3 regions of the Algihabitans albus genome follow, and region 1 is predicted to be linked to each of the others. Evidence: predicted binding sites of a transcription regulator. Region 1 holds the regulator's gene; each other region holds the start of a gene.
What was found. Region 1 encodes PhoB, which activates phosphate uptake and scavenging genes when phosphate is short. Its sites were predicted from a motif close to TNTCATAAAACTGTCA; they were not measured.
Positions count from the first base shown of each region.

Region 2: ugpB (sn-glycerol-3-phosphate ABC transporter substrate-binding protein UgpB) is a predicted target of PhoB. The motif match lies at 4,383-4,398, and genes of this name have one in related genera.
Region 3: DBZ32_RS04595 (CYTH and CHAD domain-containing protein) is a predicted target of PhoB. The motif match lies at 4,510-4,525, and genes of this name have one in related genera.

Region 1 covers NZ_QXNY01000004.1:425,053-432,301, reverse strand. Annotated here, with positions in the region: gene rph (ribonuclease PH) at 1-303, shown strand, start outside; gene rdgB (RdgB/HAM1 family non-canonical purine NTP pyrophosphatase) at 368-994, shown strand; gene hemW (radical SAM family heme chaperone HemW) at 1,070-2,332, shown strand; gene DBZ32_RS12110 (DUF2244 domain-containing protein) at 2,373-2,903, opposite strand; gene nth (endonuclease III) at 3,312-3,992, shown strand; gene DBZ32_RS12100 (HIT domain-containing protein) at 4,033-4,416, opposite strand; gene phoB (phosphate regulon transcriptional regulator PhoB) at 4,576-5,271, opposite strand; gene phoU (phosphate signaling complex protein PhoU) at 5,342-6,076, opposite strand; gene pstB (phosphate ABC transporter ATP-binding protein PstB) at 6,117-6,929, opposite strand; partial or broken gene pstA (phosphate ABC transporter permease PstA) at 6,993-7,249, opposite strand, start outside.
Region 2 covers NZ_QXNY01000011.1:128,275-135,523, forward strand. Annotated here, with positions in the region: gene DBZ32_RS21800 (sn-glycerol-3-phosphate import ATP-binding protein UgpC) at 1-1,045, opposite strand, end outside; gene ugpE (sn-glycerol-3-phosphate ABC transporter permease UgpE) at 1,081-1,929, opposite strand; gene ugpA (sn-glycerol-3-phosphate ABC transporter permease UgpA) at 1,949-2,830, opposite strand; gene ugpB (sn-glycerol-3-phosphate ABC transporter substrate-binding protein UgpB) at 2,938-4,260, opposite strand; gene DBZ32_RS21820 (methylated-DNA--[protein]-cysteine S-methyltransferase) at 4,536-5,486, shown strand; gene DBZ32_RS21825 (hypothetical protein) at 5,591-5,773, shown strand; gene DBZ32_RS21830 (DUF3096 domain-containing protein) at 5,793-5,939, opposite strand; gene DBZ32_RS21835 (2OG-Fe(II) oxygenase) at 5,994-6,731, shown strand; gene mltA (murein transglycosylase A) at 6,741-7,249, opposite strand, start outside.
Region 3 covers NZ_QXNY01000002.1:635,052-642,300, forward strand. Annotated here, with positions in the region: gene DBZ32_RS04585 (RNA degradosome polyphosphate kinase) at 1-2,170, opposite strand, end outside; gene DBZ32_RS04590 (SixA phosphatase family protein) at 2,318-2,836, shown strand; gene DBZ32_RS04595 (CYTH and CHAD domain-containing protein) at 2,877-4,460, opposite strand; gene DBZ32_RS04600 (SDR family oxidoreductase) at 4,648-5,427, opposite strand; gene DBZ32_RS04605 (P-loop NTPase family protein) at 5,444-6,145, opposite strand; gene DBZ32_RS04610 (AI-2E family transporter) at 6,142-7,230, opposite strand.

The DNA.
Region 1 (7,249 bases):
CAACACATGCAACGCTTCGGGGCCGTCAAGACGATCCCCCTGCGCGAGCCGGTCGCAGCGATCTCCTGCGGCATCTACCAGGGCGAGACCATCCTCGATCTGGACTATGCCGAGGATTCGACCGCTCAGGCCGATGCCAACTTCGTACTGACCGCCGGCGGCGGCATTGTGGAAGTCCAGGCCACTGCGGAGCAGGAACCTTTCACCCGCGAGCAATACGACCAGCTGCTGGAGTTGGCCGAGAGGGGTGTTGCCGACCTGGTTGCGCTTCAACAAAAGGCCGTCGGGTTGGCGCCGGCGTAACGTTGGCGGTACGCCTCGCGAGCGGGGGCTGCACAATCTTTGCCGCGTAACTATGTTACCGCGTATGCATTCGCGTACGCTCACAGGCAAGCTGGTGATTGCCAGCCACAATCCCGGCAAGATCCGGGAAATCGACGATTTGATCGCGCCCTTTGGGCTCGAAGCCATCTCGGCTGGCGCGCTGGGGCTGCCCGAGCCGGAGGAAACCGGCACGTCCTTCGCCGCCAACGCGGAGTTGAAGGCCGTGGCCGCAGCCATCGGCGCCAATCTGCCGGCGCTCGCCGACGACTCCGGGCTCGTGGTCCCGGCGCTCGATGGTGCCCCGGGCATCTATTCGGCGCGCTGGGCGGGCCCGCAGAAGGACTTCTCGGTCGCCATGGCGCGCGTCGAGCAGGAACTGGGAGATCGCACAGCCCTGGCACAGCGCAACGGCAGTCATGCCAACGCTTACTTCGTCTGTGCGCTGGCACTGGCTTGGCCGGATGGTTCGGTCGAAGTCTTCGAAGGCCGTGTTGAAGGCGAGTTGACTTTCCCCCCGCGCGGCGACCGGGGCTTCGGATACGACCCGATCTTCCTGCCTCAAGGCGACTCGCGCACCTTCGGAGAAATGCCGCCGGCCGAAAAGCATGCGATCAGTCACCGCGCCCGCGCCTTCGCACAACTGAAGCGCCGTCTGGAAGATCTGCAGTAGGCTGCTCTCCGGCCGGCGGCGGAGCATGCCGGCGGCACCAGTCTGCACCCTCGCCGCGAGAAGGCTCGAGATACCGTGCAAGGCCACCCTAGTCATAGAGACGAAGCGGACTCTTCTCAGTCTCGCAGCGGACAGGGAATTTCCGATAGGGAGTCGGACCGGACAACGCTCGATGCCCGGCCGAAGCAGGATCCCGGGTTCGGCGTCTACATTCACTGGCCCTTCTGCCGCTCCAAGTGCCCCTATTGCGACTTCAACAGCCACGTCCGGGACACAGTCGACCAAGTGCGCTGGCGGGAGGCGCTGTTGGCGGAACTCGCTCACTATGCCGGTGAAACGCCGGAGCGGCGCGTCAGCTCGATCTTCTTCGGTGGCGGTACGCCCTCCTTGATGGCGCCGGAAACGGCCGCAGCTTTGATTGCGGCGGTCAAGCACCACTGGCCGGCAGCGCCCGAGCTGGAGGTGACGCTGGAGGCCAACCCCACTTCGGTCGAGGCACCTCGCTTTGCGGCCTATGCCGACGCCGGCGTCAACCGCGTGTCGCTCGGCGTGCAGGCCCTGAACGATCGGGACTTGAGCTTCCTGGGACGCGAGCACGACACCGCCGAAGCGATGGCAGCCGTGGCCCTGGCACGAGGGCAGTTCCAGCGCGTCTCCTTCGACCTGATCTATGCCCGGCCCGGCCAGACTCCGGCGGCCTGGGCGGAAGAGCTACGCCGCGCCTTGGGTGAAGGTTGCGACCATCTTTCACTCTATCAGCTGACCATCGAGCAAAACACGGCTTTTCACGCGCGGGCACGCCGTGGCGAGCTGCCGCTGGCCGAGCCCGAGACGGCCGCCGACCTCTTCGAGGCGACACAAAACACCCTCGCCGCCGAAGGATTGCCGGCTTACGAGATCTCCAACCACGCCCGTCCCGGCGAGGCCTGCCGCCACAACCTCACCTACTGGCGCGGAGGCGACTACCTGGGCATCGGGCCGGGTGCGCATGGCCGTATCACTCGGGGGCGCGACAAACTCGCGACCCGCCAGCACCGCGCACCGGAAATCTGGCTGGCCACGGTCGAGCAGGCCGGCCATGCGACCAGGACCCGTAAAGCTCTGACCCGAGAGGACCGGCTCACCGAGCTGCTGATGATGGGATTGCGGTTGCAAGACGGCATCGACCGGACCGCGTTCCACCGGGAGCTCGGCAGGGAACCGGAAGCGCTTCTGGACGAGCGGAAATTGAAGGCTTTGGCGGAGGAGGGCTATCTGGTTCTCGACGCACCCGGGTTGCGCGCGACTGCGGAAGGCCGAGCGCGGCTGAATTCCTTGTTGGCCTATCTCATTCCCTAGACCAGGTGGTGGATCCAGCCGATCGGGTCGCGATCCGGCTCTAGATACTGACGGGCCCCGGAGCACAGCGGCAGACGGCAAGGTGCTGCTGCAGTTCCCGCGCCAAGGACAGGCGCTCCTCGGCTGTCAGAAACGCGCCAATGGCCAGGGACTTGCCGTGACTGCGCAGAGTGAGCTGGCTTTCGTGCTCGGGCGGATCGTCCATGCGCACTTGCAGCCAGTAGGGCTGGAAGGTCCAGCGCTTCTCCGCGCCCCAATGGTCGACCCGGCGCACCACGAGCGCGTCGCGGGTCAGCACCACTTCCTCGAACATCCGCGCCCGGCGGTAGTTGATCCGAAAGGCCAGGTAGATCAGCAGTACGTCCGCGCCCATGAAGCCGACCACCGGCCAGGCGCCCATCAGGAAAAAAGCAAGCCCGGCCGTGAAGCTGACGGCGCAGACCAGCGACATCAGCACAATGAAGCCGCGCGGACTGAGCGACCTATGGGGCGTCAGCATCGCGTCGAACAGCACCGCAGCGGCCCGCGGTGCGGTCTCGGCGCTCGCAGCAGTCGGTAGAGCAGGAGCCATGACACTGAAAGTCTAGGTCGGATTGGCCATTCGGGCTACCCGCACCGCGACCTGTCGCGCCATCTCGTCGCGGCTTCGGCTGTTCGGGCACCCATCCGGACGGGCGCCGGGGCTTCGCGGCAGAGGCCCTTTCGGCTTTGAGCCAGGACTGTCCGGTGCATCCGGAAGGCCCGGCGCGCTTTCGCCTTCCACGACTGCGGTAACCCCGCCTCCCGGCGTGTGATGCGGAAAGCAGGGATGGTCTTCGAAGGCATCCTGCGGTGATACTCTGTTCGCCCGAACATCTCTCCCCACCCCCGCGACGGCGTCCTCTACGCTCGCGTTGAGCCAACTGCAGCGAAGCTTTGCTCTGAGAAGCCGTCGAAAGCCGCCTGTCTTCGGGGAAAGCCGACAAGATGAAAGCCTGACATGAAGAAAGCCGATATCGCCGAGTTCTTCGACCGCCTGGCCACCGCCCTGCCGGAGCCGAAGGGTGAGCTGGAATACGTCAACGCCTACACCCTGCTGGTTGCGGTGGTGCTGTCGGCGCAAGCCACCGACGTCGGCGTCAACAAGGCGACACGCCAGCTGTTTCAGGTCGCCGACACGCCGGAAAAGATGCTGGCCCTCGGCGAGGCGCGTCTGAAGGATCACATCAAGACCATCGGTCTGTTCAACTCCAAGGCCAAGAACGTCATCGCCCTGTCGCGGCAGCTCTTGAACGAGCACGACAGCCAGGTGCCGCAGAACCGCGAAGCCCTGGTCAAGCTACCCGGCGTCGGCCGCAAAACCGCCAACGTGGTGCTGAACATGGCCTTCGGACAGGACACCATTGCCGTCGACACCCATATTTTCAGGGTGTCGAACCGGACCGGGATGGCACCGGGAAAGACCGTCGATGCGGTCGAGCAGAAACTTGAGAAGGTGGTGCCGTCAAACCGGAGGCAGCACGCTCACCATTGGCTCATCCTGCATGGCCGCTACGTCTGCAAGGCCCGCAAACCGGACTGTCCGGCTTGCCCGGTCAGCGATCTCTGCGCCTACAAGGCCAAGACAACGGTGGCCATGACGGCCGCGAAGCCGGCCAAGCGGCGCAAACCGGCGGCCTGATCAGAAACGCCAAGGTCCTGCGGCCAGCCTAACGGAAACGTCAGGTTTGTTTGTGGATCGGCTTGATCATGCGGCCGAGGTCGGTTCCGGCGAAGAGGTGCATGTGAAAGTGCGGAACCTCTTGGTGGGCATCCTCGCCGTGATTGGCGACGATGCGGTAGCCGGCCTCCGCTGCTCCCAGATCGCGGGCGACCTGGCCGAGCAGGCGAAAGAAATCCCCGATTTCCGCGTCGCTTGCCTGTGACGCGAAGTCGTCGGACGAAACGTAGGCTCCCTTCGGGATCACCAGGACATGAGTCGGCGTCTGCGGTTCGATGTCTCGGAATGCCAGACTGTGGGGGCTTTCGGCCACCTTGTCGCAAGGAATTTCACCGAGGATGATCTTGGCGAAGACGTTGCTGTCGTCGTAGGTCGCGTGGGTCACCTGCGTTTCCTCATCTTTTCAGTCAGCGCTTTAATAGCTTGCCGCGCAGAACCGCAACAAGACCGGCGCGGCTGTCAACAGGAAGCTGCGGGGTTTTGGGTTCGGATCTCGGCGCCGGAGCGGGCAGACGCGGGTCCACCGAGCCTTCACCGCCTTCGGTCAGGCTGCTTGTGCGCGATCCAAGGCATAGCCGGCGGAGCGGACGGTCCGAATCAGGTCCGCTTCGTCATCGATGTTGAGCGCTTTCCGCAGCCGGCGAATGTGCACATCGACCGTCCGCGGCTCGACGTAGACGTCACGCCCCCAGACGGCGTCGAGCAACTGCTCCCGGCTGAACACCCGGCCCGGATGCTGCATGAGGTAGCGCAGGAGGCGAAACTCGGTCGGACCGAGATGAACGTCGCGTGGGCCGCGGCGAACCCGATGGGCCGCAAGGTCCATCTCCAGATCGTCGAACTGCAGCGTCTCGTTGGCCAGTGCCGGCTGCGCACGTCGCAGGACGGCACGCATGCGGGCCACCAATTCGGCCGGGGAGAAGGGCTTGGTGATGTAATCGTCGGCGCCGCTGTCGAGTCCTCGGACCTTGTCGGCCTCCTCGCCGCGCGCCGTCAGGATGATGATCGGGACGTCGCGGGTTTCCGGCGCACGCCGGAGCTGCCGGCAGACTTCCAGGCCGCTCATCAAAGGTAGCATCCAGTCGAGCAGGACGAGGTCCGGCCGCTCTTCCTTGGCGAGAACCAGGGCCTCTTCGCCATCCCGCGCATCGGCTAGGCGGAAGCCCTCGCGTTCCAGATTGTAGCGCAGCAGCGTGACCAGAGCCGCCTCGTCTTCAACAAGCAATATCAACGGCTTCATAACGGCAGGGATCCCCCGAAACTGCGGTGCCAGTGACGGCACCTCTTCTCCTGAACGCCCGCTCAGGTGCTCACACCTCCGTTGGTGGCGACAGCACCGCGTAACTGCTGGTGTCGCCCTTGGGGCGACCGCCAACGATCTTGTTCCCGGTGACCAGGAAGTGAATGACTTCGGCGATGTTGGTCGCATGGTCGCCCATGCGTTCGACGTTCTTGGCGATAAAGAGCAGATGCGTACAGGGCGTGATGTTCCGCGGATCTTCCATCATGTAGGTGAGGGTTTCGCGGAACAGCGAGGTATACATCTCGTCGACCTCGGCATCGCCTTCCCAAACGTCGATTGCCTTGGCCGGGTCGCGCTCGACGTAGGCATCGAGAACTCGCTTGATGTTGGCCAACACGAGCTGAGCCATGCGCGGCAAGGTGTGCGCCGGCTCTGTCATCGGCACCTGGTTGAGCGCCATGGATCGCTTGGCGACATTGGCGGCGTAGTCGCCGATCCGCTCCAAGTCGGCCGAGATCTTCAGGGCTGCGATCACCTCACGCAGGTCCTGGGCCATCGGCTGGCGCAGCGCCAAGAGCTGCACTGCCTGTTCGTCGATCTCCTGCTCCAGAACATCGATCTGCACATCGTCCTGAACGACCTGGGCCGCCATCTCGCTGTTGCGGCGGCTCAAGGCCTCGACCGCAGACGCCAGTTGGCTTTCCGCGAGGCCGCCCATGCGGATGATCGATTGGCTGAGCCGCGTCAACTCCTTGTCGAAGGCGCGCACCGTATGTTCGGCGGAGGTATCTGGCACTGTCATTCCTTTCCGTCCCGGCGCCGCTTGCGCCGAGCCCGAGCGATCAACCGAAGCGCCCGGTAATGTAATCCTGTGTACGCTGATCCTTGGGGTTGGTGAAAATCTGCTCGGTCTCGTCGGTTTCGACCAGAATCCCAAGGTGGAAGAAAGCCGTGCGCTGGCTGACGCGCGCCGCCTGTTGCATCGAGTGGGTCACGATCACGATGGTGAAGTTCTGCCGCAACTCGTCGATCAGTTCTTCGATCTTGGCCGTGGCGATCGGATCGAGCGCCGAGCAGGGCTCATCCATCAGGATGACTTCCGGATTGACGGCGATCGCGCGTGCGATGCAGAGGCGCTGCTGCTGGCCGCCTGACAAGCCGGTACCCGGCGTATCCATGCGGTCCTTCACCTCTTCCCAAAGGCCGGCCCGCTGGAGGCTGCCCTGAACGATCTCGTCCATTTCCGACTTCGAACTGCCGATCCCGTGAATGCGCGGGCCGTAGGCGATGTTGTCGTAGATCGATTTGGGGAAGGGGTTCGGCTTCTGGAACACCATGCCGACCCGGGCCCGAAGCTGCACGACATCCAGCTTCGGGTCGTAAACGTCCTCGCCATCCATCTCGATGCTGCCTTCGACCCGGCAGCCGTCGATCACGTCGTTCATGCGGTTGATGCAACGCAGATAGGTGGACTTGCCGCAGCCGGAGGGGCCGATCAGGGACGTCACTTCGTACTGCCTGATGTCCAGGTCGACATGCTTCAGCGCGTGCGCCTGGCCGTAGTAGACATTGACGTCGCGCGACTTGATCTTGACGGGTTGTTCGTTGCTCAAGGCCACGGGGCCCTCTGCCTTGTCATGCGCGACATCCAGCATGTCGGAGATACCGCTATCGGTCATGTTTTCCTGTGCCTCTTGAATGCTCATGGTCGTCGCCCCCTACCATCGCCGTTCGAAGCGTTTCCGCAATACCACGGCCATCGCGTTCATAAAGATCAAGAAAGCCAGTAGCACCATAATCGCCGCGGAGGTCTTGGCCACGAAAGCCCGCTCCGGAGCATCGGCCCAGAGAAAGATCTGCACCGGCAAGACCGTGGCCGCATCGGTGAAGCCGCCCGGCACGTCCGCGATGAAGGCCACCATGCCGATCATGAGCAGAGGCGCCGTCTCACCCAGGGCCTGCGCCATCCCGATAA
Region 2 (7,249 bases), on a different contig from region 1:
GCAACGGCAGGCGGTCGCCCTCCGCAACGCGGGCCACACCCGGCAGCCGCAACGTCAGGATCTCTTTCACCGCATCGCTCGGCGGTCCGTCGCCCGGCACCAGATGGCCATGCGCCAGGATGTCGGCACCGAGAGTTTCGACCACGCGCACCAGCAGGTGCATTTCCGCCGCGTCCTTGGCAGCCAGTTGCAGGTGCTCCGGCCGGACGCCGACAGTCACCGGACGGCCCGCCAGATGGCCGAGTCTGAGATTGCCGGATCGCAGCCCCGTCCCCCGTTCCAGCATCAGCCCCCTGCCGGCATCGTCGACCTGGCCGGTCAGGAAATTCATCGCCGGCGAACCGATGAAGCCGGCCACGAAGCGGCTGGCCGGTCTGTCGTAGATCGCCATCGGCGTATCGATCTGCTCGGCCACGCCGGCGTTCATCACGATCAGCCGGTCGGCCAGGGTCATGGCTTCGACCTGGTCGTGCGTGACGTAGAGCGACGTGGTCCCGAGGCTGCGCTGGAGCTGCTTGATCTCCAGGCGCATCTGCACCCGCAGCTTGGCGTCCAGGTTCGACAGCGGTTCGTCGAAGAGGAAGGTCCCCGGGTCGCGCACGATGGCGCGCCCCATGGCCACGCGCTGACGCTGGCCGCCCGAAAGCTGGCGCGGCTTGCGCTGCAGAAGCTGGGCCAATTCCAGCATCTTGGCCGCACGCTGCACGCGCTCCTCGATCTGAGTTTTATCGAGCTTGGCGATCTTCAGGCCGTAAGCCATGTTGTCGTAGACGCTCATGTGCGGATAGAGCGCGTAGTTCTGGAACACCATGGCGATGTTCCGGTCCTTCGGCTCCAGATCGTTGACCACCCTGCCGCCGATGGAAATCTCGCCTTCGCTGATCGCCTCAAGGCCAGCCACCATGCGCAGCAACGTGGACTTGCCGCAGCCGGAGGGTCCGACGATGACGATGAACTCGCCGTCGGCGATCTGCATGTCGATGCCGTGAATCACCTGCGTGCCGCCGTAACGCTTCTTGACTTGGGAAAAGCCGATCTCGGCCATCTGCAAAAAATCCCCGATTGAGTCTTCGACTCGCTTTATTTCTCGGTCTCGACCAGGCCTTTGACGAAGAGCCGCTGCATGGCGATCACCACGAAGACCGGCGGCACCATGGCCAGCATCGTAGTCGCCATGATCAGGGGCCACTGCGGTTCGGCATCGGCCACGGTGACCATCCTCTGGATCCCCATGACGATAGTGTAGAAAGACTCGTCGGTCGTGATCAGCAGCGGCCAGAGATATTGGTTCCAACCGTAGATGAAGAGGATGACGAAGAGCGCGGCGATATTGGTGCGGCTGAGCGGCAGCAACACATCCTTGAAGAAGCGGAAAGGTCCGGCCCCGTCGATGCGCGCGGCCTCGACCAGTTCGTCAGGTACGGTCAGGAAGAACTGGCGGAACAGGAAGGTCGCGGTCGCCGAGGCGATCAGCGGAACCGACAGGCCAGCGTAGGAGTTCAGCAGGCCGAGGTCGGCCACGACCTCGAAGGTCGGCAGGATGCGCACCTCGACCGGCAGCATCAGTGTGACGAAGATCGTCCAGAAGCAAAGCATCCGGAAGGGAAAGCGGAAGTAGACGACGGCATAGGCGCTCAACAGCGAGATGGCGATCTTGCCGATCGCGATCGCCAGCGCCATCACCAGGCTGTTCCACATCATCAGACTGACCGGCACGGCACCGGAGGCCTGATGCCCGCTGCCAAGCGCCTGGGCGTAGTTTTCGAATAGATATCCGCCAGGCAGGAGCGGGGTCACGCCGCTGACCAGATCGCTGGCGTGATGGGTTGAAGCGACGAAGGCGATCCAGATGGGGAAGGCGACGATGAGGATCCCCAACAGCAGCACGCCGTGGGACAGCCAGATCAGCCAGGGGCGGTTTTCGATCATGGCCTGCCGTCCCGTACCCCTAGTACTGCACACGCCGCTCGACATAGCGGAACTGGACGACCGTCAAGGCGATCACGATGAACATCAGGACGACGGACTGCGCTGCCGAGCTGCCCAGATTGAGGCCGATGAAGCCATCGCTGAAGACCTTGTAGACAAGGATTGTCGTGGCCTGGCCGGGTCCGCCGCTGGTCGTGGCGTGGATCACGCCGAAGGTATCGAAGAAGGCATAGACGACGTTCACCACCAGCAGGAAGAAGGTGGTCGGGCTCAAGAGCGGGAAGACGATCGTCCAGAAACGCCGGGCCGGACCGGCGCCGTCGATCGCCGCCGCCTCGATCAGCGACTTCGGAATCGCCTGTAGCCCGGCAAGGAAGAACAGAAAGTTGTAGGAGATCTGCTTCCAGGCCGAGGCAATGATGACCAAGGTGAGGGCATCGCCGCCGTCGAGCGCATGGTTCCAGTCGTAGCCGAGGATCGCCAGGCCGTAGGTCAGAATGCCGATGGTGGGATTGAAGATGAACCACCAGAGCACGCCGGCTACGGCCGGCGCGACGGCATAGGGCCAGATCAGCAGCGTCTTGTAACCGGTCGCTCCCTTGATGACGCGGTCCGCCATGACCGCCAGCAGCAGCGCCAGTCCCATCGATAGCGCCGTGACCGCCAGGCTGAAGACGATCGTGACCTGGAAGCTGTCGAGATAGAGCGGATCGCGGAACAGTCGGGCGAAGTTCTCCAGGCCTACGAAGCTGGTGCGCAGGCCGAAGGGGTCCTGGCGAAGCACCGACTGGTAGAGAGCCTGACTCGCCGGCCAGATGAAGAAAACCAGAGTGATCGCCAACTGCGGCAAGAGCAGAAGATAGGGTAACCAAGCGTGGCGGAAGACGACGCGCTTTTCCATGGGGGCAAGGAAAGACCTGAAAGCGGAAAAGGACCTAAGAAACGAGGTCGGGCCGCCCGCCGGCAGAGACCCGGCAGACGGCCCGAACCTTCGGAGGTTCGTATGCCTTAGCTGTTGTCGGCCTCGAATTGGCGCAGCAGCTCGTTGCCACGCCGGACGGCGGTATCCAGGCCCTCCTGAGCGGTGACGTCACCGGCCCAGATGCGCTCCAGCTCCTCGTTGATGATGTCGCGGATTTGGACGAAGCTGCCCAGACGCAGACCCTTGGAATTCTGCGTCGGATCGTTCAGCGTCATCTGCTCGATCGAGGTATCGGTCCCGGGGTTCTCTTCGTAGAAGCCCTGCTCGCGGCTCAGCTCCCAGGCCGAATTGGTGATCGGCAGATAACCCGTATCCTGATGCCACTGAGCCTGCACCTCGGGCTTGGCGAGGTAGTTGAAGAAGGCGGCCACGCCTTCGTACTCCTCGGCATCACGGCCGCGCAGAACCCAGAGAGTCGCCCCACCGATGATGGTGTTCTGCGGCGCCCCCGAAGCGTCCGGCCAATAGGGCAGCTTGGCAACCCCGAACTCGAACTCGGCGTTGGCGGTGACGCCGGCGTAGGCGGCCGAGCTGTTCATGTACATGGCGCATTCGCGCGTATAGAACAGCGGCGCACTGTCGGAGCGGCGACCGCCGTACTTGAAGACGCCCTCTTCGGACCAGGCCTGCATTGCCCCGATGTGGGCGACATGCAGATCGCTGTTGAAGGCCAGCTCCGTGCCCAGTCCCTCAAAACCGTTGGACTCGGTTGCGAAGGGCACGTTGTGCCAGGCGCCGAAGTTCTCGAGCTGCACCCAGGACTGCCAGCCGGTGGTGAAACCGCAGGTCGCGGCACCGGAGGAGATAATGGTGCGCGCCGCCTCCTCCAGCTCCGGCCAAGTGGTCGGCGGGCTCTCGGGATCCAGGCCGGCAGCCTCGAAGACTTCCTTGTTGTAGTACATCACCGGGGTGGAGCTGTTGAACGGCATCGACAGCATGTCGCCGTCCGGCGTCGTGTAGTAACCCACCACCGAATCGAGATAGTCGTCCGGATTCCAATCGACACCGGCATCGGCCATCAGCTCGTAGACCGGATAGATCGCGCCCTCGGCCGCCATCATGGTCGCAGTACCGACCTCGAAGACCTGGACGATGTGCGGCTGCTCGCCAGCGCGGAAGGCGGCAATGGCCGCGGTCATGGTCTCGGTGTAGTTGCCCCGATAGACCGCCGTGACCTTGAACTCGGACTGGCTGGCGTTGAAGCCTTCGGCGATCGCGTTGGTCTTCTCGCCCAGCGCGCCGCCCATGGCGTGCCACCACTGCACTTCGGTCTGCGCCTGCGCCACGCCGGCGCCGGCCAGCAGCGCTACGGCGGCAGCGCCTGCCAACAGCTTCGAGTGATGCGACATCGTTATGAAACCTCCCGGTGGGTCGTTGTGCGGAACGCACGAAAGAACCGTACCGCCTCCCTGGTGCCGCACGGTTGCGCCGGCTTTTAGCCAGCCATCGCGTCCCAAGGATTTCAGAATTTTTACATTTGTATTGCGCTCGAGACATCCCCAAGGGCTCTGCTGAATTCCGGCGCTGCGCCAACGCGATGGCGCTCAGTGTGCAAAATCCGGATAGCCCCATGACCGGCTCTGGCCCACTTTGAGAGCGAACTAGCTAAAGTGGAGCACGAACAATGGATCAGCAGCTGACACCCCGGCCGGACAGCATGGACTTCAAAGAGTCGACGCCTGCGCCTCCGAACGATACCGCACTGGCCAAAACTCGCCGTGCGCGGCTGACTCCGACACAGCTTCAGGCGGTCGAGCGTGTCTGCCATCTGATCGACGCCGAGAGCGACGGCGACGGGCCGCGTCAGACGCTGGCCAGTCTGGCCGAAGCGGTCGGCTTGAGTCCTTGGCATCTGCAGCGGCTGTTCAAGAAGGCCTTGGGCGTCAGCCCGCGCGACTACGCCGCCGCGCGCCGCGCCGAACGCTTCCGGGCCGAGCTGCGCGACCATGGCCGTGTGGCCGAGGCCACCTACGGCGCCGGCTACGGGTCCTCCAGCCGAGTCTACGAGAACGCCGACCGCACGCTCGGCATGACCCCGGCGACTTATGCCAAGGGGGGCGCCGGCGCGCGTATCGTCTACTCGCTCGCGGACTCGCCGCTCGGCCGGCTGCTTGCCGCCGCCACCGAGAGGGGCCTCTGCTTTCTCGCGCTCGGCGACGACGACACAACCCTGGAGGCCGAGTTGCGGGCGGAATTCCCGACCGCCGACTCGATCGAACGCGACGATCCGGCGATCCAGGATTCCCTTGAGGTCTTGATGGCATATCTGGCCGGCGCGACGCCGCACCTCGACCTGCCGCTCGACGTCCGCGCGACCGCCTTCCAGCGTCGCGTCTGGAGCGAGTTGATCGCCATTCCCTATGGCGAAACCCGCACCTACCGCGAGATCGCCGAACTGTTGGGCCGGCCGAACGCTTGGCGCGCCGTCGGTCGAGCCTGCGCCATCAATCCGGTGAGCCTGGTGATTCCCTGTCATCGCGCTCTGCGTGAAGACGGCAACCTGGCCGGTTACCGCTGGGGCGTCACGCGAAAGGCGGAGCTGCTGACCCGCGAGGCTCAGGGCGAGTCCATTTAGGACGCTGGAGACTGGACCGTCGCGTCTTGCCGTGAGAATGAGGCCGCAGCCCGGGTCGCGACGACCCGGGTGTGGATCACGTCATGGCAAGGAGTCATCTGTTTATGCGACCCGTAATCATCGGCGGTCTCGTAGCCGCCGCCGTCATAGCCGCTTTCGTCGTTGGCCTGCTGGTCGCCGAAGAGGACAAAGGCCCGCTCGAACGCGCCGGTGAGCGCATCGACGAAGCAGTCGAGGGTGCGGCCGAAGAACTGGAAAGGGGCGCGGAGGGGCTACAGCGCCAGTAGGCGATACTCCGTCGCGCAGTCACCCGATGTGAGGGAGCAGGCCGAGCACACCGATCAGGACGAGGTAGATGCCGATCACGTAGTTCAGAATGCGCGGGAAGAGCAGCACGGTCACGCCGGCCGCGAGTGCGATGAGGGGCTGGAGGAGTTGCATGGAGATGTACATGCGCGTCGAAGTCCTTTCATTGTTCAGGTCTGGAACCAAGGGAATCGCGCCGTCATGACCGCTGTCGCGAGTCGGCCGCAAGCTCTGGACTGGAGACGGATCGACTGGAACGAGGTGGAAACGGAGCTGAACGCTTGGGGCGCTGCCCGGCTTCCAGGCTTGCTCGACCCGGGGTCCTGCGCCGAAATCGCGGCTCTTTACGACCAGCCGGAGCGATTTCGCAGCCGTGTCGTCATGCGCCGTCACGGCTTCGGCGAAGGGGAGTACCAGTACTTCGCCTATCCGCTGCCGGCTACCATCGCCGCGCTGCGGACCGCCGCCTATCCGCCGCTGGCCCACATCGCCAATCGTTGGCGTGCCCGGCTCGGCGAGGCGGCGCTGCCTGAGACGCTCGACGCCTATCTGGCCGACTGCCACGCCGCCGGGCAGACTCGTCCCACGCCGCTCCTGCTCAAGTACCAATCCGGCGACTACAATCGCCTGCACCAGGACCTCTACGGCGCTCTGCATTTTCCCTTGCAGATGGCCATCCTGCTCAGCCGACCGGGTCCGGAGGCCGAAGGCGGCGACTTCGAGGGCGGCAGCTTCCTGCTGACCGAGCAGCGTCCGCGCAGCCAGTCCCGCGCCGAGGTGGTGCCCTTGGCCCAAGGCGATGCGGTGATCTTCCCGGTCCGCGACCGCCCCGCCGAAGGTCAGCGCGGCCCCTACCGCCTGACCCTGCGCCACGGCGTCAGCCGCCTGACACGCGGCCAGCGCCTGACCCTCGGGGTGATCTTCCACGACGCGACATGAAAAAGGTCGCTACCCCGTCGCCTCGCGGCGTTCGGCTACCGTCTTGGGGAGCAGCAGCCAGTAGCGGCCGCGTTCGGCCATGCGGCCGGCCTCGTCGAGAGCCGCCTCGCCGGTACCCCAATAGAAATCCCCTCGCACGGCGCCGACGATGGCGCTGCCGGTGTCCTGAGCGACCATCAGGCGGCGCAACGGCGTCTCGTCCGGACCGGGGCGGGTGGTGGCCAGCCAGATCGGCGCGCCGAGCGGCAGCAGCCTGGGATCGATCGCCAGCGAGCGCTGCGGCGTTAACGGCACGCCAAGCGCCCCGATCGGCCCTTCCCCCTCGATTCGCCTGAAAAAGATGTAGCGCGGGTTCTCGCGCATGATTTCAGTCGCAGACGCCGGGTTGGCTTTCAGCCAAGCGCGCATATCCTGCATCGAGCCCTTGCCGGGCTCCACCAGCCCGCGGTCCAACATGACCCGGCCGAACCCGACGAAGGGCTGGCCGTTGGAGCCGGCAAAGCCGATGCGCAGCGTTT
Region 3 (7,249 bases), on a different contig from region 1:
GCAATGCCGAACCACGCCCGGAAAGGCTGGGATTCGTCATAAAGAAGGACTGAGCGCTGAAGGCGTCGTCGCCCGCTTCGACCCGCTCGAACTCTCCGTCGGGCTGCATGATCCAGGACTGTGCCTCGTCCTTGATGTTGGCCGTCATCACCTGATCGAGGATCTGGGCATGAACGGTCTCATTGACGATCGGCACCAGGGTTTCGACTCGCCGGTCCAGGTTCCGGGGCATCCAGTCAGCCGAGGAGATGAAGACCTTAGCCTTGGGGCTCGGGAGTCCGTGACCGGCGCCGAAACAGACGATGCGGCTGTGTTCGAGAAAGCGGCCGACAATCGAGTGCACGATGATGTTCTCGCTGAGGCCGTCAACTCCGGGACGTAGGCAGCAGATTCCCCGCACGACGAGGTGGATTTTCACCCCCGCCTGGCTGGCCTCATAGAGCTTGTCGATCACCTCGCCATCCACGAGCGAATTGACCTTGCCCCAAACGCTGGCAGGCCGGCCCGCGTTGGCGTGCTCGATCTCGTCATCGATCAGACTCAGCAGAGTCGAGCGCAGCGTCAGCGGCGAGATGGAAATCCGCTCCATCTCGCCTGGCCGGGCGTAACCGGTCATGTAGTTGAACAGCTTCGCGGCGTCCCGGCAAAGCGCGGGATCCGTCGTGAAGTAGCTGAGGTCGGTGTAGATCTTGGCCGTGATCGGATGATAGTTGCCGGTGCCGTAGTGCACATAAGTGCGCAGACCCTCGCCCTCGCGGCGCACCACCATGGAAACCTTGGCGTGGGTCTTCAGCTTGATGAAGCCATAGACCACGTGAACGCCGGCCCGCTCCAGGTTGCGCGCCCAGCGAATGTTGCGCTCCTCGTCGAAGCGCGCCTTCAACTCGACCAGGGCCGTCACGGACTTTCCGGCCTCCGCCGCCTCCGACAAGGCCTTGAGGATGGGGCTGTCCTCGCTGGTCCGGTAGAGGGTCTGCTTGATCGCGACCACGTTCGGGTCCTGGGTCGCCTGGCGCAGGAACTGCACCACCACATCGAAGCTTTCGTAGGGGTGATGAACCACGATGTCCTTGGCGGCAATCGCCTTGAAGCAGTCGCCGTCGAGATCGAGGATCCGTTCGGGAAAGCGCGGCGTGTAGGGTTCGAACAGCAGATCCGGCCGGTCCTTGCCGATCAGCTGCTTCGTATCGACGATGCCCAGCAAACCCTCGAGCGGAAAGATGTCATCCGGCTCGACATCGATTTCGCGCTGCAGGAAGTCGCGCATGTGCGCCGGCATGTCGGTGTTCACCGTCATGCGGATGACGCTGCCGCGACGCCGGCGCTTGAGAGCGGATTCGAAGACCCGGACCAGGTCCTCCGCCTCCTCCTCGATCTCCATGTCGCTATCCCGTACGACCCGGAGAATGCCGACCTCGTGGACCTCCATGTTCGGAAACAGCCGTTCGATGAAAAGCCGCGTGACCTGCTCGATCGAGATATAGCGCTGCTGCCGGCCGTCGTCAGGCAGACGGATGAAGCGCTCGACCTGCGAGGGCAGAGGCACGAGCCCGTTCAGCACCTCCTTCTCGTCTGGCAGATAGAGCTCGGCCACCATCGCGAAGCCGAGGTTCGGCATGAAGGGGAAGGGATGTGTCGGATCGATGGCGATCGGCGTCAAAACCGGGAAGACATTGGCCAGAAAGTAGGCCTCCAGCCATTCCGTCTCGGAGGCGCTCAGCTCCGTCGCGGTCAGAACGCAAATTCCCTCGGCCCGCAACTCGGTCACAAGGCTGCGCCAGCAATGCTGCTGATCCTCCATCAACCGCCCGGCTCGCTGGTTGATCGCGGCAAGCTGCTGGGCCGGAGTCAGCCCCTCCTGACTTTGCTTTAGGACGCCGGCACGTACCTGACCTTTCAGGCCGGCGACGCGCACCATGTAGAATTCATCGAGGTTGGACCCGGAAATGGACAGGAAACGCACGCGCTCCAGAAGTGGGTGGCGGGCGTTGTAAGCCTCCTCCATCACCCGTTCGTTGAATTCCAGCCAGGAGATTTCGCGGTTGATGAAGCGCTCCGACGCCTCGAACAGTGACGGGCTGGCCTTCGCCTCTTTGGACTGGCCTGCAAGCGCGGAACCGCGCTTTCGCTTCACGTCGGCGGGGGTCTCGATTTCAGCAGTCTTCTGCATCGGCTCCTGCCTGTCTCCCGACCTTCTGCCCGTGCGCCTCAGTTTCGAATGAAACCCTACCAGCCGGACAAGACAAAACTGTGTAGCAAGCCGACCCTGCAATGAACAGCGCGCGTGACGCGGCGGAACAGGCTAAAACCAGACGCCATGAAGACCCTGCTCCTCTACCGTCACGCCAAGTCGGCTTGGGACGACACTCGTCTCGACGACTTCGACCGCCCCCTGTCGCCCCGCGGCCGCAAGGCAGCGCCAAGGATCGGCGCCGAAATTGCTGCCCGCGACCTCTTGCCCGAGCTGGTGATCTGCTCGGCCGCGGTCAGAACTCAGGAAACCTGGCGGCTCACGGCGGCGAAACTGGGAGGCAGTTCCGACCTCAGGATCCTGCGCAGCCTTTATCTTGCCAGTCCAGCCCAGATCCTTCGACAAGTTCATCGCACGCCCGATACCATCGACCGGCTGATGGTGATCGCTCACAATCCCGGCCTGGAAACGCTTTCGCTATGTCTCGCGGGACCGGGCAGCGCCGCCGGCGACCGCGACCGCCTGGCCGAAAAATTTCCGACGGCGGGTCTCGCGGTTTTCGCGTTGGACCAGAGCAACTGGCCCGATCTGCAGGCGGGCAGCGCGCGTCTGACGGCGTTCCTGCGCCCACGCGACCTGGAGTAAGGATCCTGGCAGACACCTTCACGGGAGGCAACTTCCCGAGCTAGTTCTTTTGTCGCCAGAAGGGCTTGTGCGCCCGCAGAGCGCTCCAAACGGCTTCGAAGCGCTTCAGGTCATCTTCGATCCGGGCGGCTTGCCACCCCATAACGATACCGACTGGCAGACTTGCGTCCTCGCCGGACTTCGCGAGGCGCGGCTCCAGCTCGTCGAGCAGACGATGACCGACCACGGCGTCATTGACCGCGCCCAGCGTATCCTGCAGCTCGGCCAGAGCGTCGGTATAGGGACGGGTCGTCTTTCGGCCATAGAGATCGCGGAAGAACTCCGCCGCGTAGCGCAGCTTCTTGGCCGCGATCCGAACCCCATGCAAGGCCGCTTCGTCACCGCCCTTGGCCTTGCGATGCAGCTTTCGGAGCTGACGCTGGCGCTTGTCCAGCAAGGCCGCAGCCAGATCGCCGATCGGCGCGTCGGCAAAGCTCGGCCGACCGCCGTCTCTAGGCCGCTTCCAGGTGCCTTCGGCCAGAAAGAGCTCAAGGCGCAAGAGCAGTCGGGCGTAGCGTGGGTCTTCGAGCGACGCGTGCGCCCGCTTGTAAGCCTCATCCCTGGCGCGCCTCACCGCCTGCTCGAGAGTCCGGAGACTGGGTTCGCTGGGCAAGCGGCGCAACAAAGGCTGGACCGTATCCTCCAGGAACACATCGAAATCGCGGGCCGGTCCCAGTTCGCGCTGCAACCAACGCAGTTCCTCCCCGAGACGCGCGTGCGCGGTCTCATGCATCGCCGGCTTGAACACGGACAGTGCCGCTCTGGCGCGGCGAACACCGACCCGAAGCTGATGTACGCCTTCGGGATCGGCCTCCGCGAAGACCGCTTCCTCGTTGGCGCGCATCTGATCGATCGCGCAGCGCATGACCTTTGCGAAGGCCTCCGCGGCGGACATCGCCGACGTCACCGACGGTTTCTGCCCCTTGGCCGGCAGCGGCTCCCGCCCCGCAAAGAGATCGTAGCCGCGCGCGGCCTTGGTCGGCCCGCCGAGCCTCAGCGGAAGCGCCTCGGCCAGCATCATGGCCAGCTCGAACAGGCGAGTCGGCTGGCCCCACTTGAGCTCGAGTTCGGCTTCGCAAATCGCCGCGCTGCGGCCCTGAGCCCGAATCTCGCCGAGGTCCAGGGCCAGTTCGATTTCCGTATCCGCCATGCGAAGCAAACGTGTCCGGCGGGCGATGGCCGTCGTGAAGACAGGCTCGAGGCGATCGCCGAGCTTCGCCTCCGCGAACCAATCCCGGAGGCCCGGCGCATCGATCGCCGAGAGCTCCGGCAGATCTCCGGAAATCTCGCTTTCGAACTCCAGAAAATGCTGCACGCCGTTCAAACGCTCGCCGGCTTCCTCCGCCAGCACGGCGGCGGCCTCGGGTGCCATCTTCAACGTCTGGAACCGTCGGTCGCCGATTCGCCGCACCCGCAGCGCCATGCCGCGGTCCCGCAGCAGAAAATCGGACGTATCGAAGTAAGTGCTATCGAGCTGTCTACTCTGGCTTCGTCCCACGGCGAACGCGCGCAACAACGGCAGACGAGTCAGCTTCTTGAGCTGCGACGGTGCCAGGAGCAGCTTCAGTTCGATTTCGTGGCCCATTCGGTCTCCGGAGCTGCGGCGGATTCATGTCGCGACATCGCCTGATGTGCTTCACAAAATTGTAACAATTCGCTTGGTTTCCAGCGCGCGACGGCCGAAAGCTAACTCACCCGACAGTCGTGTGCCAACGACCGAAAAGTCTTGTAAACGTTTACGTTCGCCGAAATTCGTCCGCGGAGTTTAACGGCTAGAGCGTGCCAGGGTAGGCTCCACCATCGAGAAGCAGATTTTGCCCGGTCACGAAGCCTGCCTGCGCGCTACAGAGGTAGGCACAGGCCTGACCGAATTCGGCCGGATCGCCGAAGCGCTGCGCCGGATTCCCCTTCCGTCTTTCCTCGGTGACCGCCTCGACCGACTTGCCGCTCTTCTGCGCGACGGCGGAGATCGTGGACAGCAAGCGGTCGGTCTCGAAGGGCCCGGGCAGCAGATTGTTGATCGTCACGTTGTGCGCGACCGTCTTGCGCGCCAGCCCGGCCACGAAACCGGTCAGTCCGGCACGCGCGCCGTTAGAGAGTCCCAGAACATCGATCGGCGCCTTCACCGCCGCCGAGGTGATGTTGACGACCCGGCCGAAGCGGCGGTCGATCATCCCGTCGACGGTGGCCTTGATCAGCTCGATCGGCGTCAACATGTTCGCATCCAGCGCGGCGATCCAAGCGTCGCGCCCCCAATCCCGAAAGTCGCCCGGCGGCGGCCCGCCAGCGTTGTTGATCAGGATATCGGGTTCGGGACAGGCCCGCAGCGCGGCCTCACGGCCTTCCGGCGTGGTGATGTCGACGGCCACCGTCGTTACGGCGACACCGCAGGCCTTGCGGATCTCTTCGGCCGTCGCCTCGAGCGGTCCCGGCGTCCGGGCGACCAGTGTCAGCTCCACTCCCTCCTGTCCGAGCTGCAGGGCGCAAGCCTTGCCCAAGCCCTTGCTGGCGGCGCAGACAAGCGCCCGACGTCCGGCGATTCCCAAATCCATGACGATTTTTTCCTTGCTAGGTTTGATCTTCCAACGCTTCCAGAGCCTCGACTTCCTCGGCCAAGGCGGCCCGAGCGACCGTGATCGTGATGCCGCGCTGCTCGGCCAGGGCACGCCGGTCGATCGCGGCCACGATGGCGCGGGCGGCGGCGAAACTGCGTGGGATGCGGCGCTGTAGAAACTCGACCAACTCGGCTGTGACCAGCAGTTGACGGTCGGCGAAGAGCTTGACCAGCACGGCCTGCAGCAGGGCGTCGTCCGGCGCCCCCAACTCCGCCACCGTCGCCGTCGCGAGGCGCGAGGCCAGATCCGGCAAAGAGATGTTCCAGCGCTTGGGTGCCCGAAGACCGGTCAGGAGAAGCTGCCCGCCCCGCTCGGCCAGCAGGTTGTAGAGATGCAGAAGCGCCTCCTCCCCCTCCCCGCCGAGGTTGCCTTCCGCGTCCTCGAGCAACAGAACCTGCGCGCGCTCCACCAAACGGTCGGGCGACTGGCATTTCAAGTCGGCGGGCGTGACCGGCGAGGCACCGCTGGCGGAGTGCCAGACTTCGGCCAGATGACTCTTTCCGCTGCCCGGCGGTCCGACCAACACCAGCGCAACGCTTGGCCAGTCGGGCCAGCGATCGATCCAGGCCACCGCAGCTTCGTTGGCCGGCGCGACGAGGAAATCGCCGCGCCCCAAGGCTGGACGCTGGGGCAGCTCGAGCGGGAGCTGGCTCACGCCTGCCGGTCCTCCACGTCGTCCTCGGCCGGCTGCACGCGGCCGTAGAGCGGACTGTGCAGATACTGCTCCAACACGAAACGCACCAGCACGCCGGCGACTGCCGCAACCGGCAGCGCGATCAATACGCCCGTGAACCCAAAGAGCGCGCCGCCAGCCAAGAGCGCGAAGATGACGATCACCGGATGGAGGCCGACCTTCTCACCGACCAGCTTGGGCGTCAGGAAGTTGCCCTCCACCGCCTGGCCGACCATGAAGATGGCCGCCGTTCCGGCCACCAGCCAGTAATTATCGAACTGCGCGAAAGCCAAACCGACGGAGAGCAGAAGCCCGCCCATCGCGCCCAGATAGGGAATGAAGGAGAGTGCGCCGGCCAGCAGGCCGACGAAGAGCCCGCCGTTCAATCCGATCAGGCTGAGTCCGATGGCGTAAAAGGTGCCGAGCACCAAGCAGACCGTCGCCATTCCGCGAACGTAGCCGGCCAGGATGTCATCGGTTTCCCGCGCCAGTCTGCGAATGGTCGGCGCGTGCTGACGCGGCAGCCAACCATCGATCTTGGCGATCATCGTATCCCAGTCGCGCAGCAGGAAGAAGGTCACCACCGGCGTGATGAAGAGCAGAGACAGAAGGCTGAGCACCGCCAATCCGCCGGTCAAGAGGTTGCCGGCCAGAGTGGTCAACCAGGTCACCGCATCGCCCAGGCGCGAGGATACGAACTCGCGCACGCGGTCCAGGACTTCCGGCTGTTCGGCCTGAACGGTCGTCAGCAGATCGGCCAAGCGCTCTCGCAACAGGTCGATGACGGCCGGTACCGCGCGGCTGACATCCACGGCCTGGCTGATCGCGGCGGGGATCAGCAGTCCCAGGACCAGCAGGAGAACCACGACGAACAGACCGGTGACGCCCACTGTCGCCATGACGCGGCTGAGCCCCAAGCGCTCCAAACGGTCGCAGACGGGATCGAAGAAGTAGGCGATCGCCATACCCGCAACGAAGGGCAGCAGGATCTCGCTCAAGAGCCAGAGCAAGGCGATAAAGACCACCAGGCCGACGGTCCAGAAGCGAAACTGCCGCTCGGGGCTCATCGCGCACACGCCTTTCGCT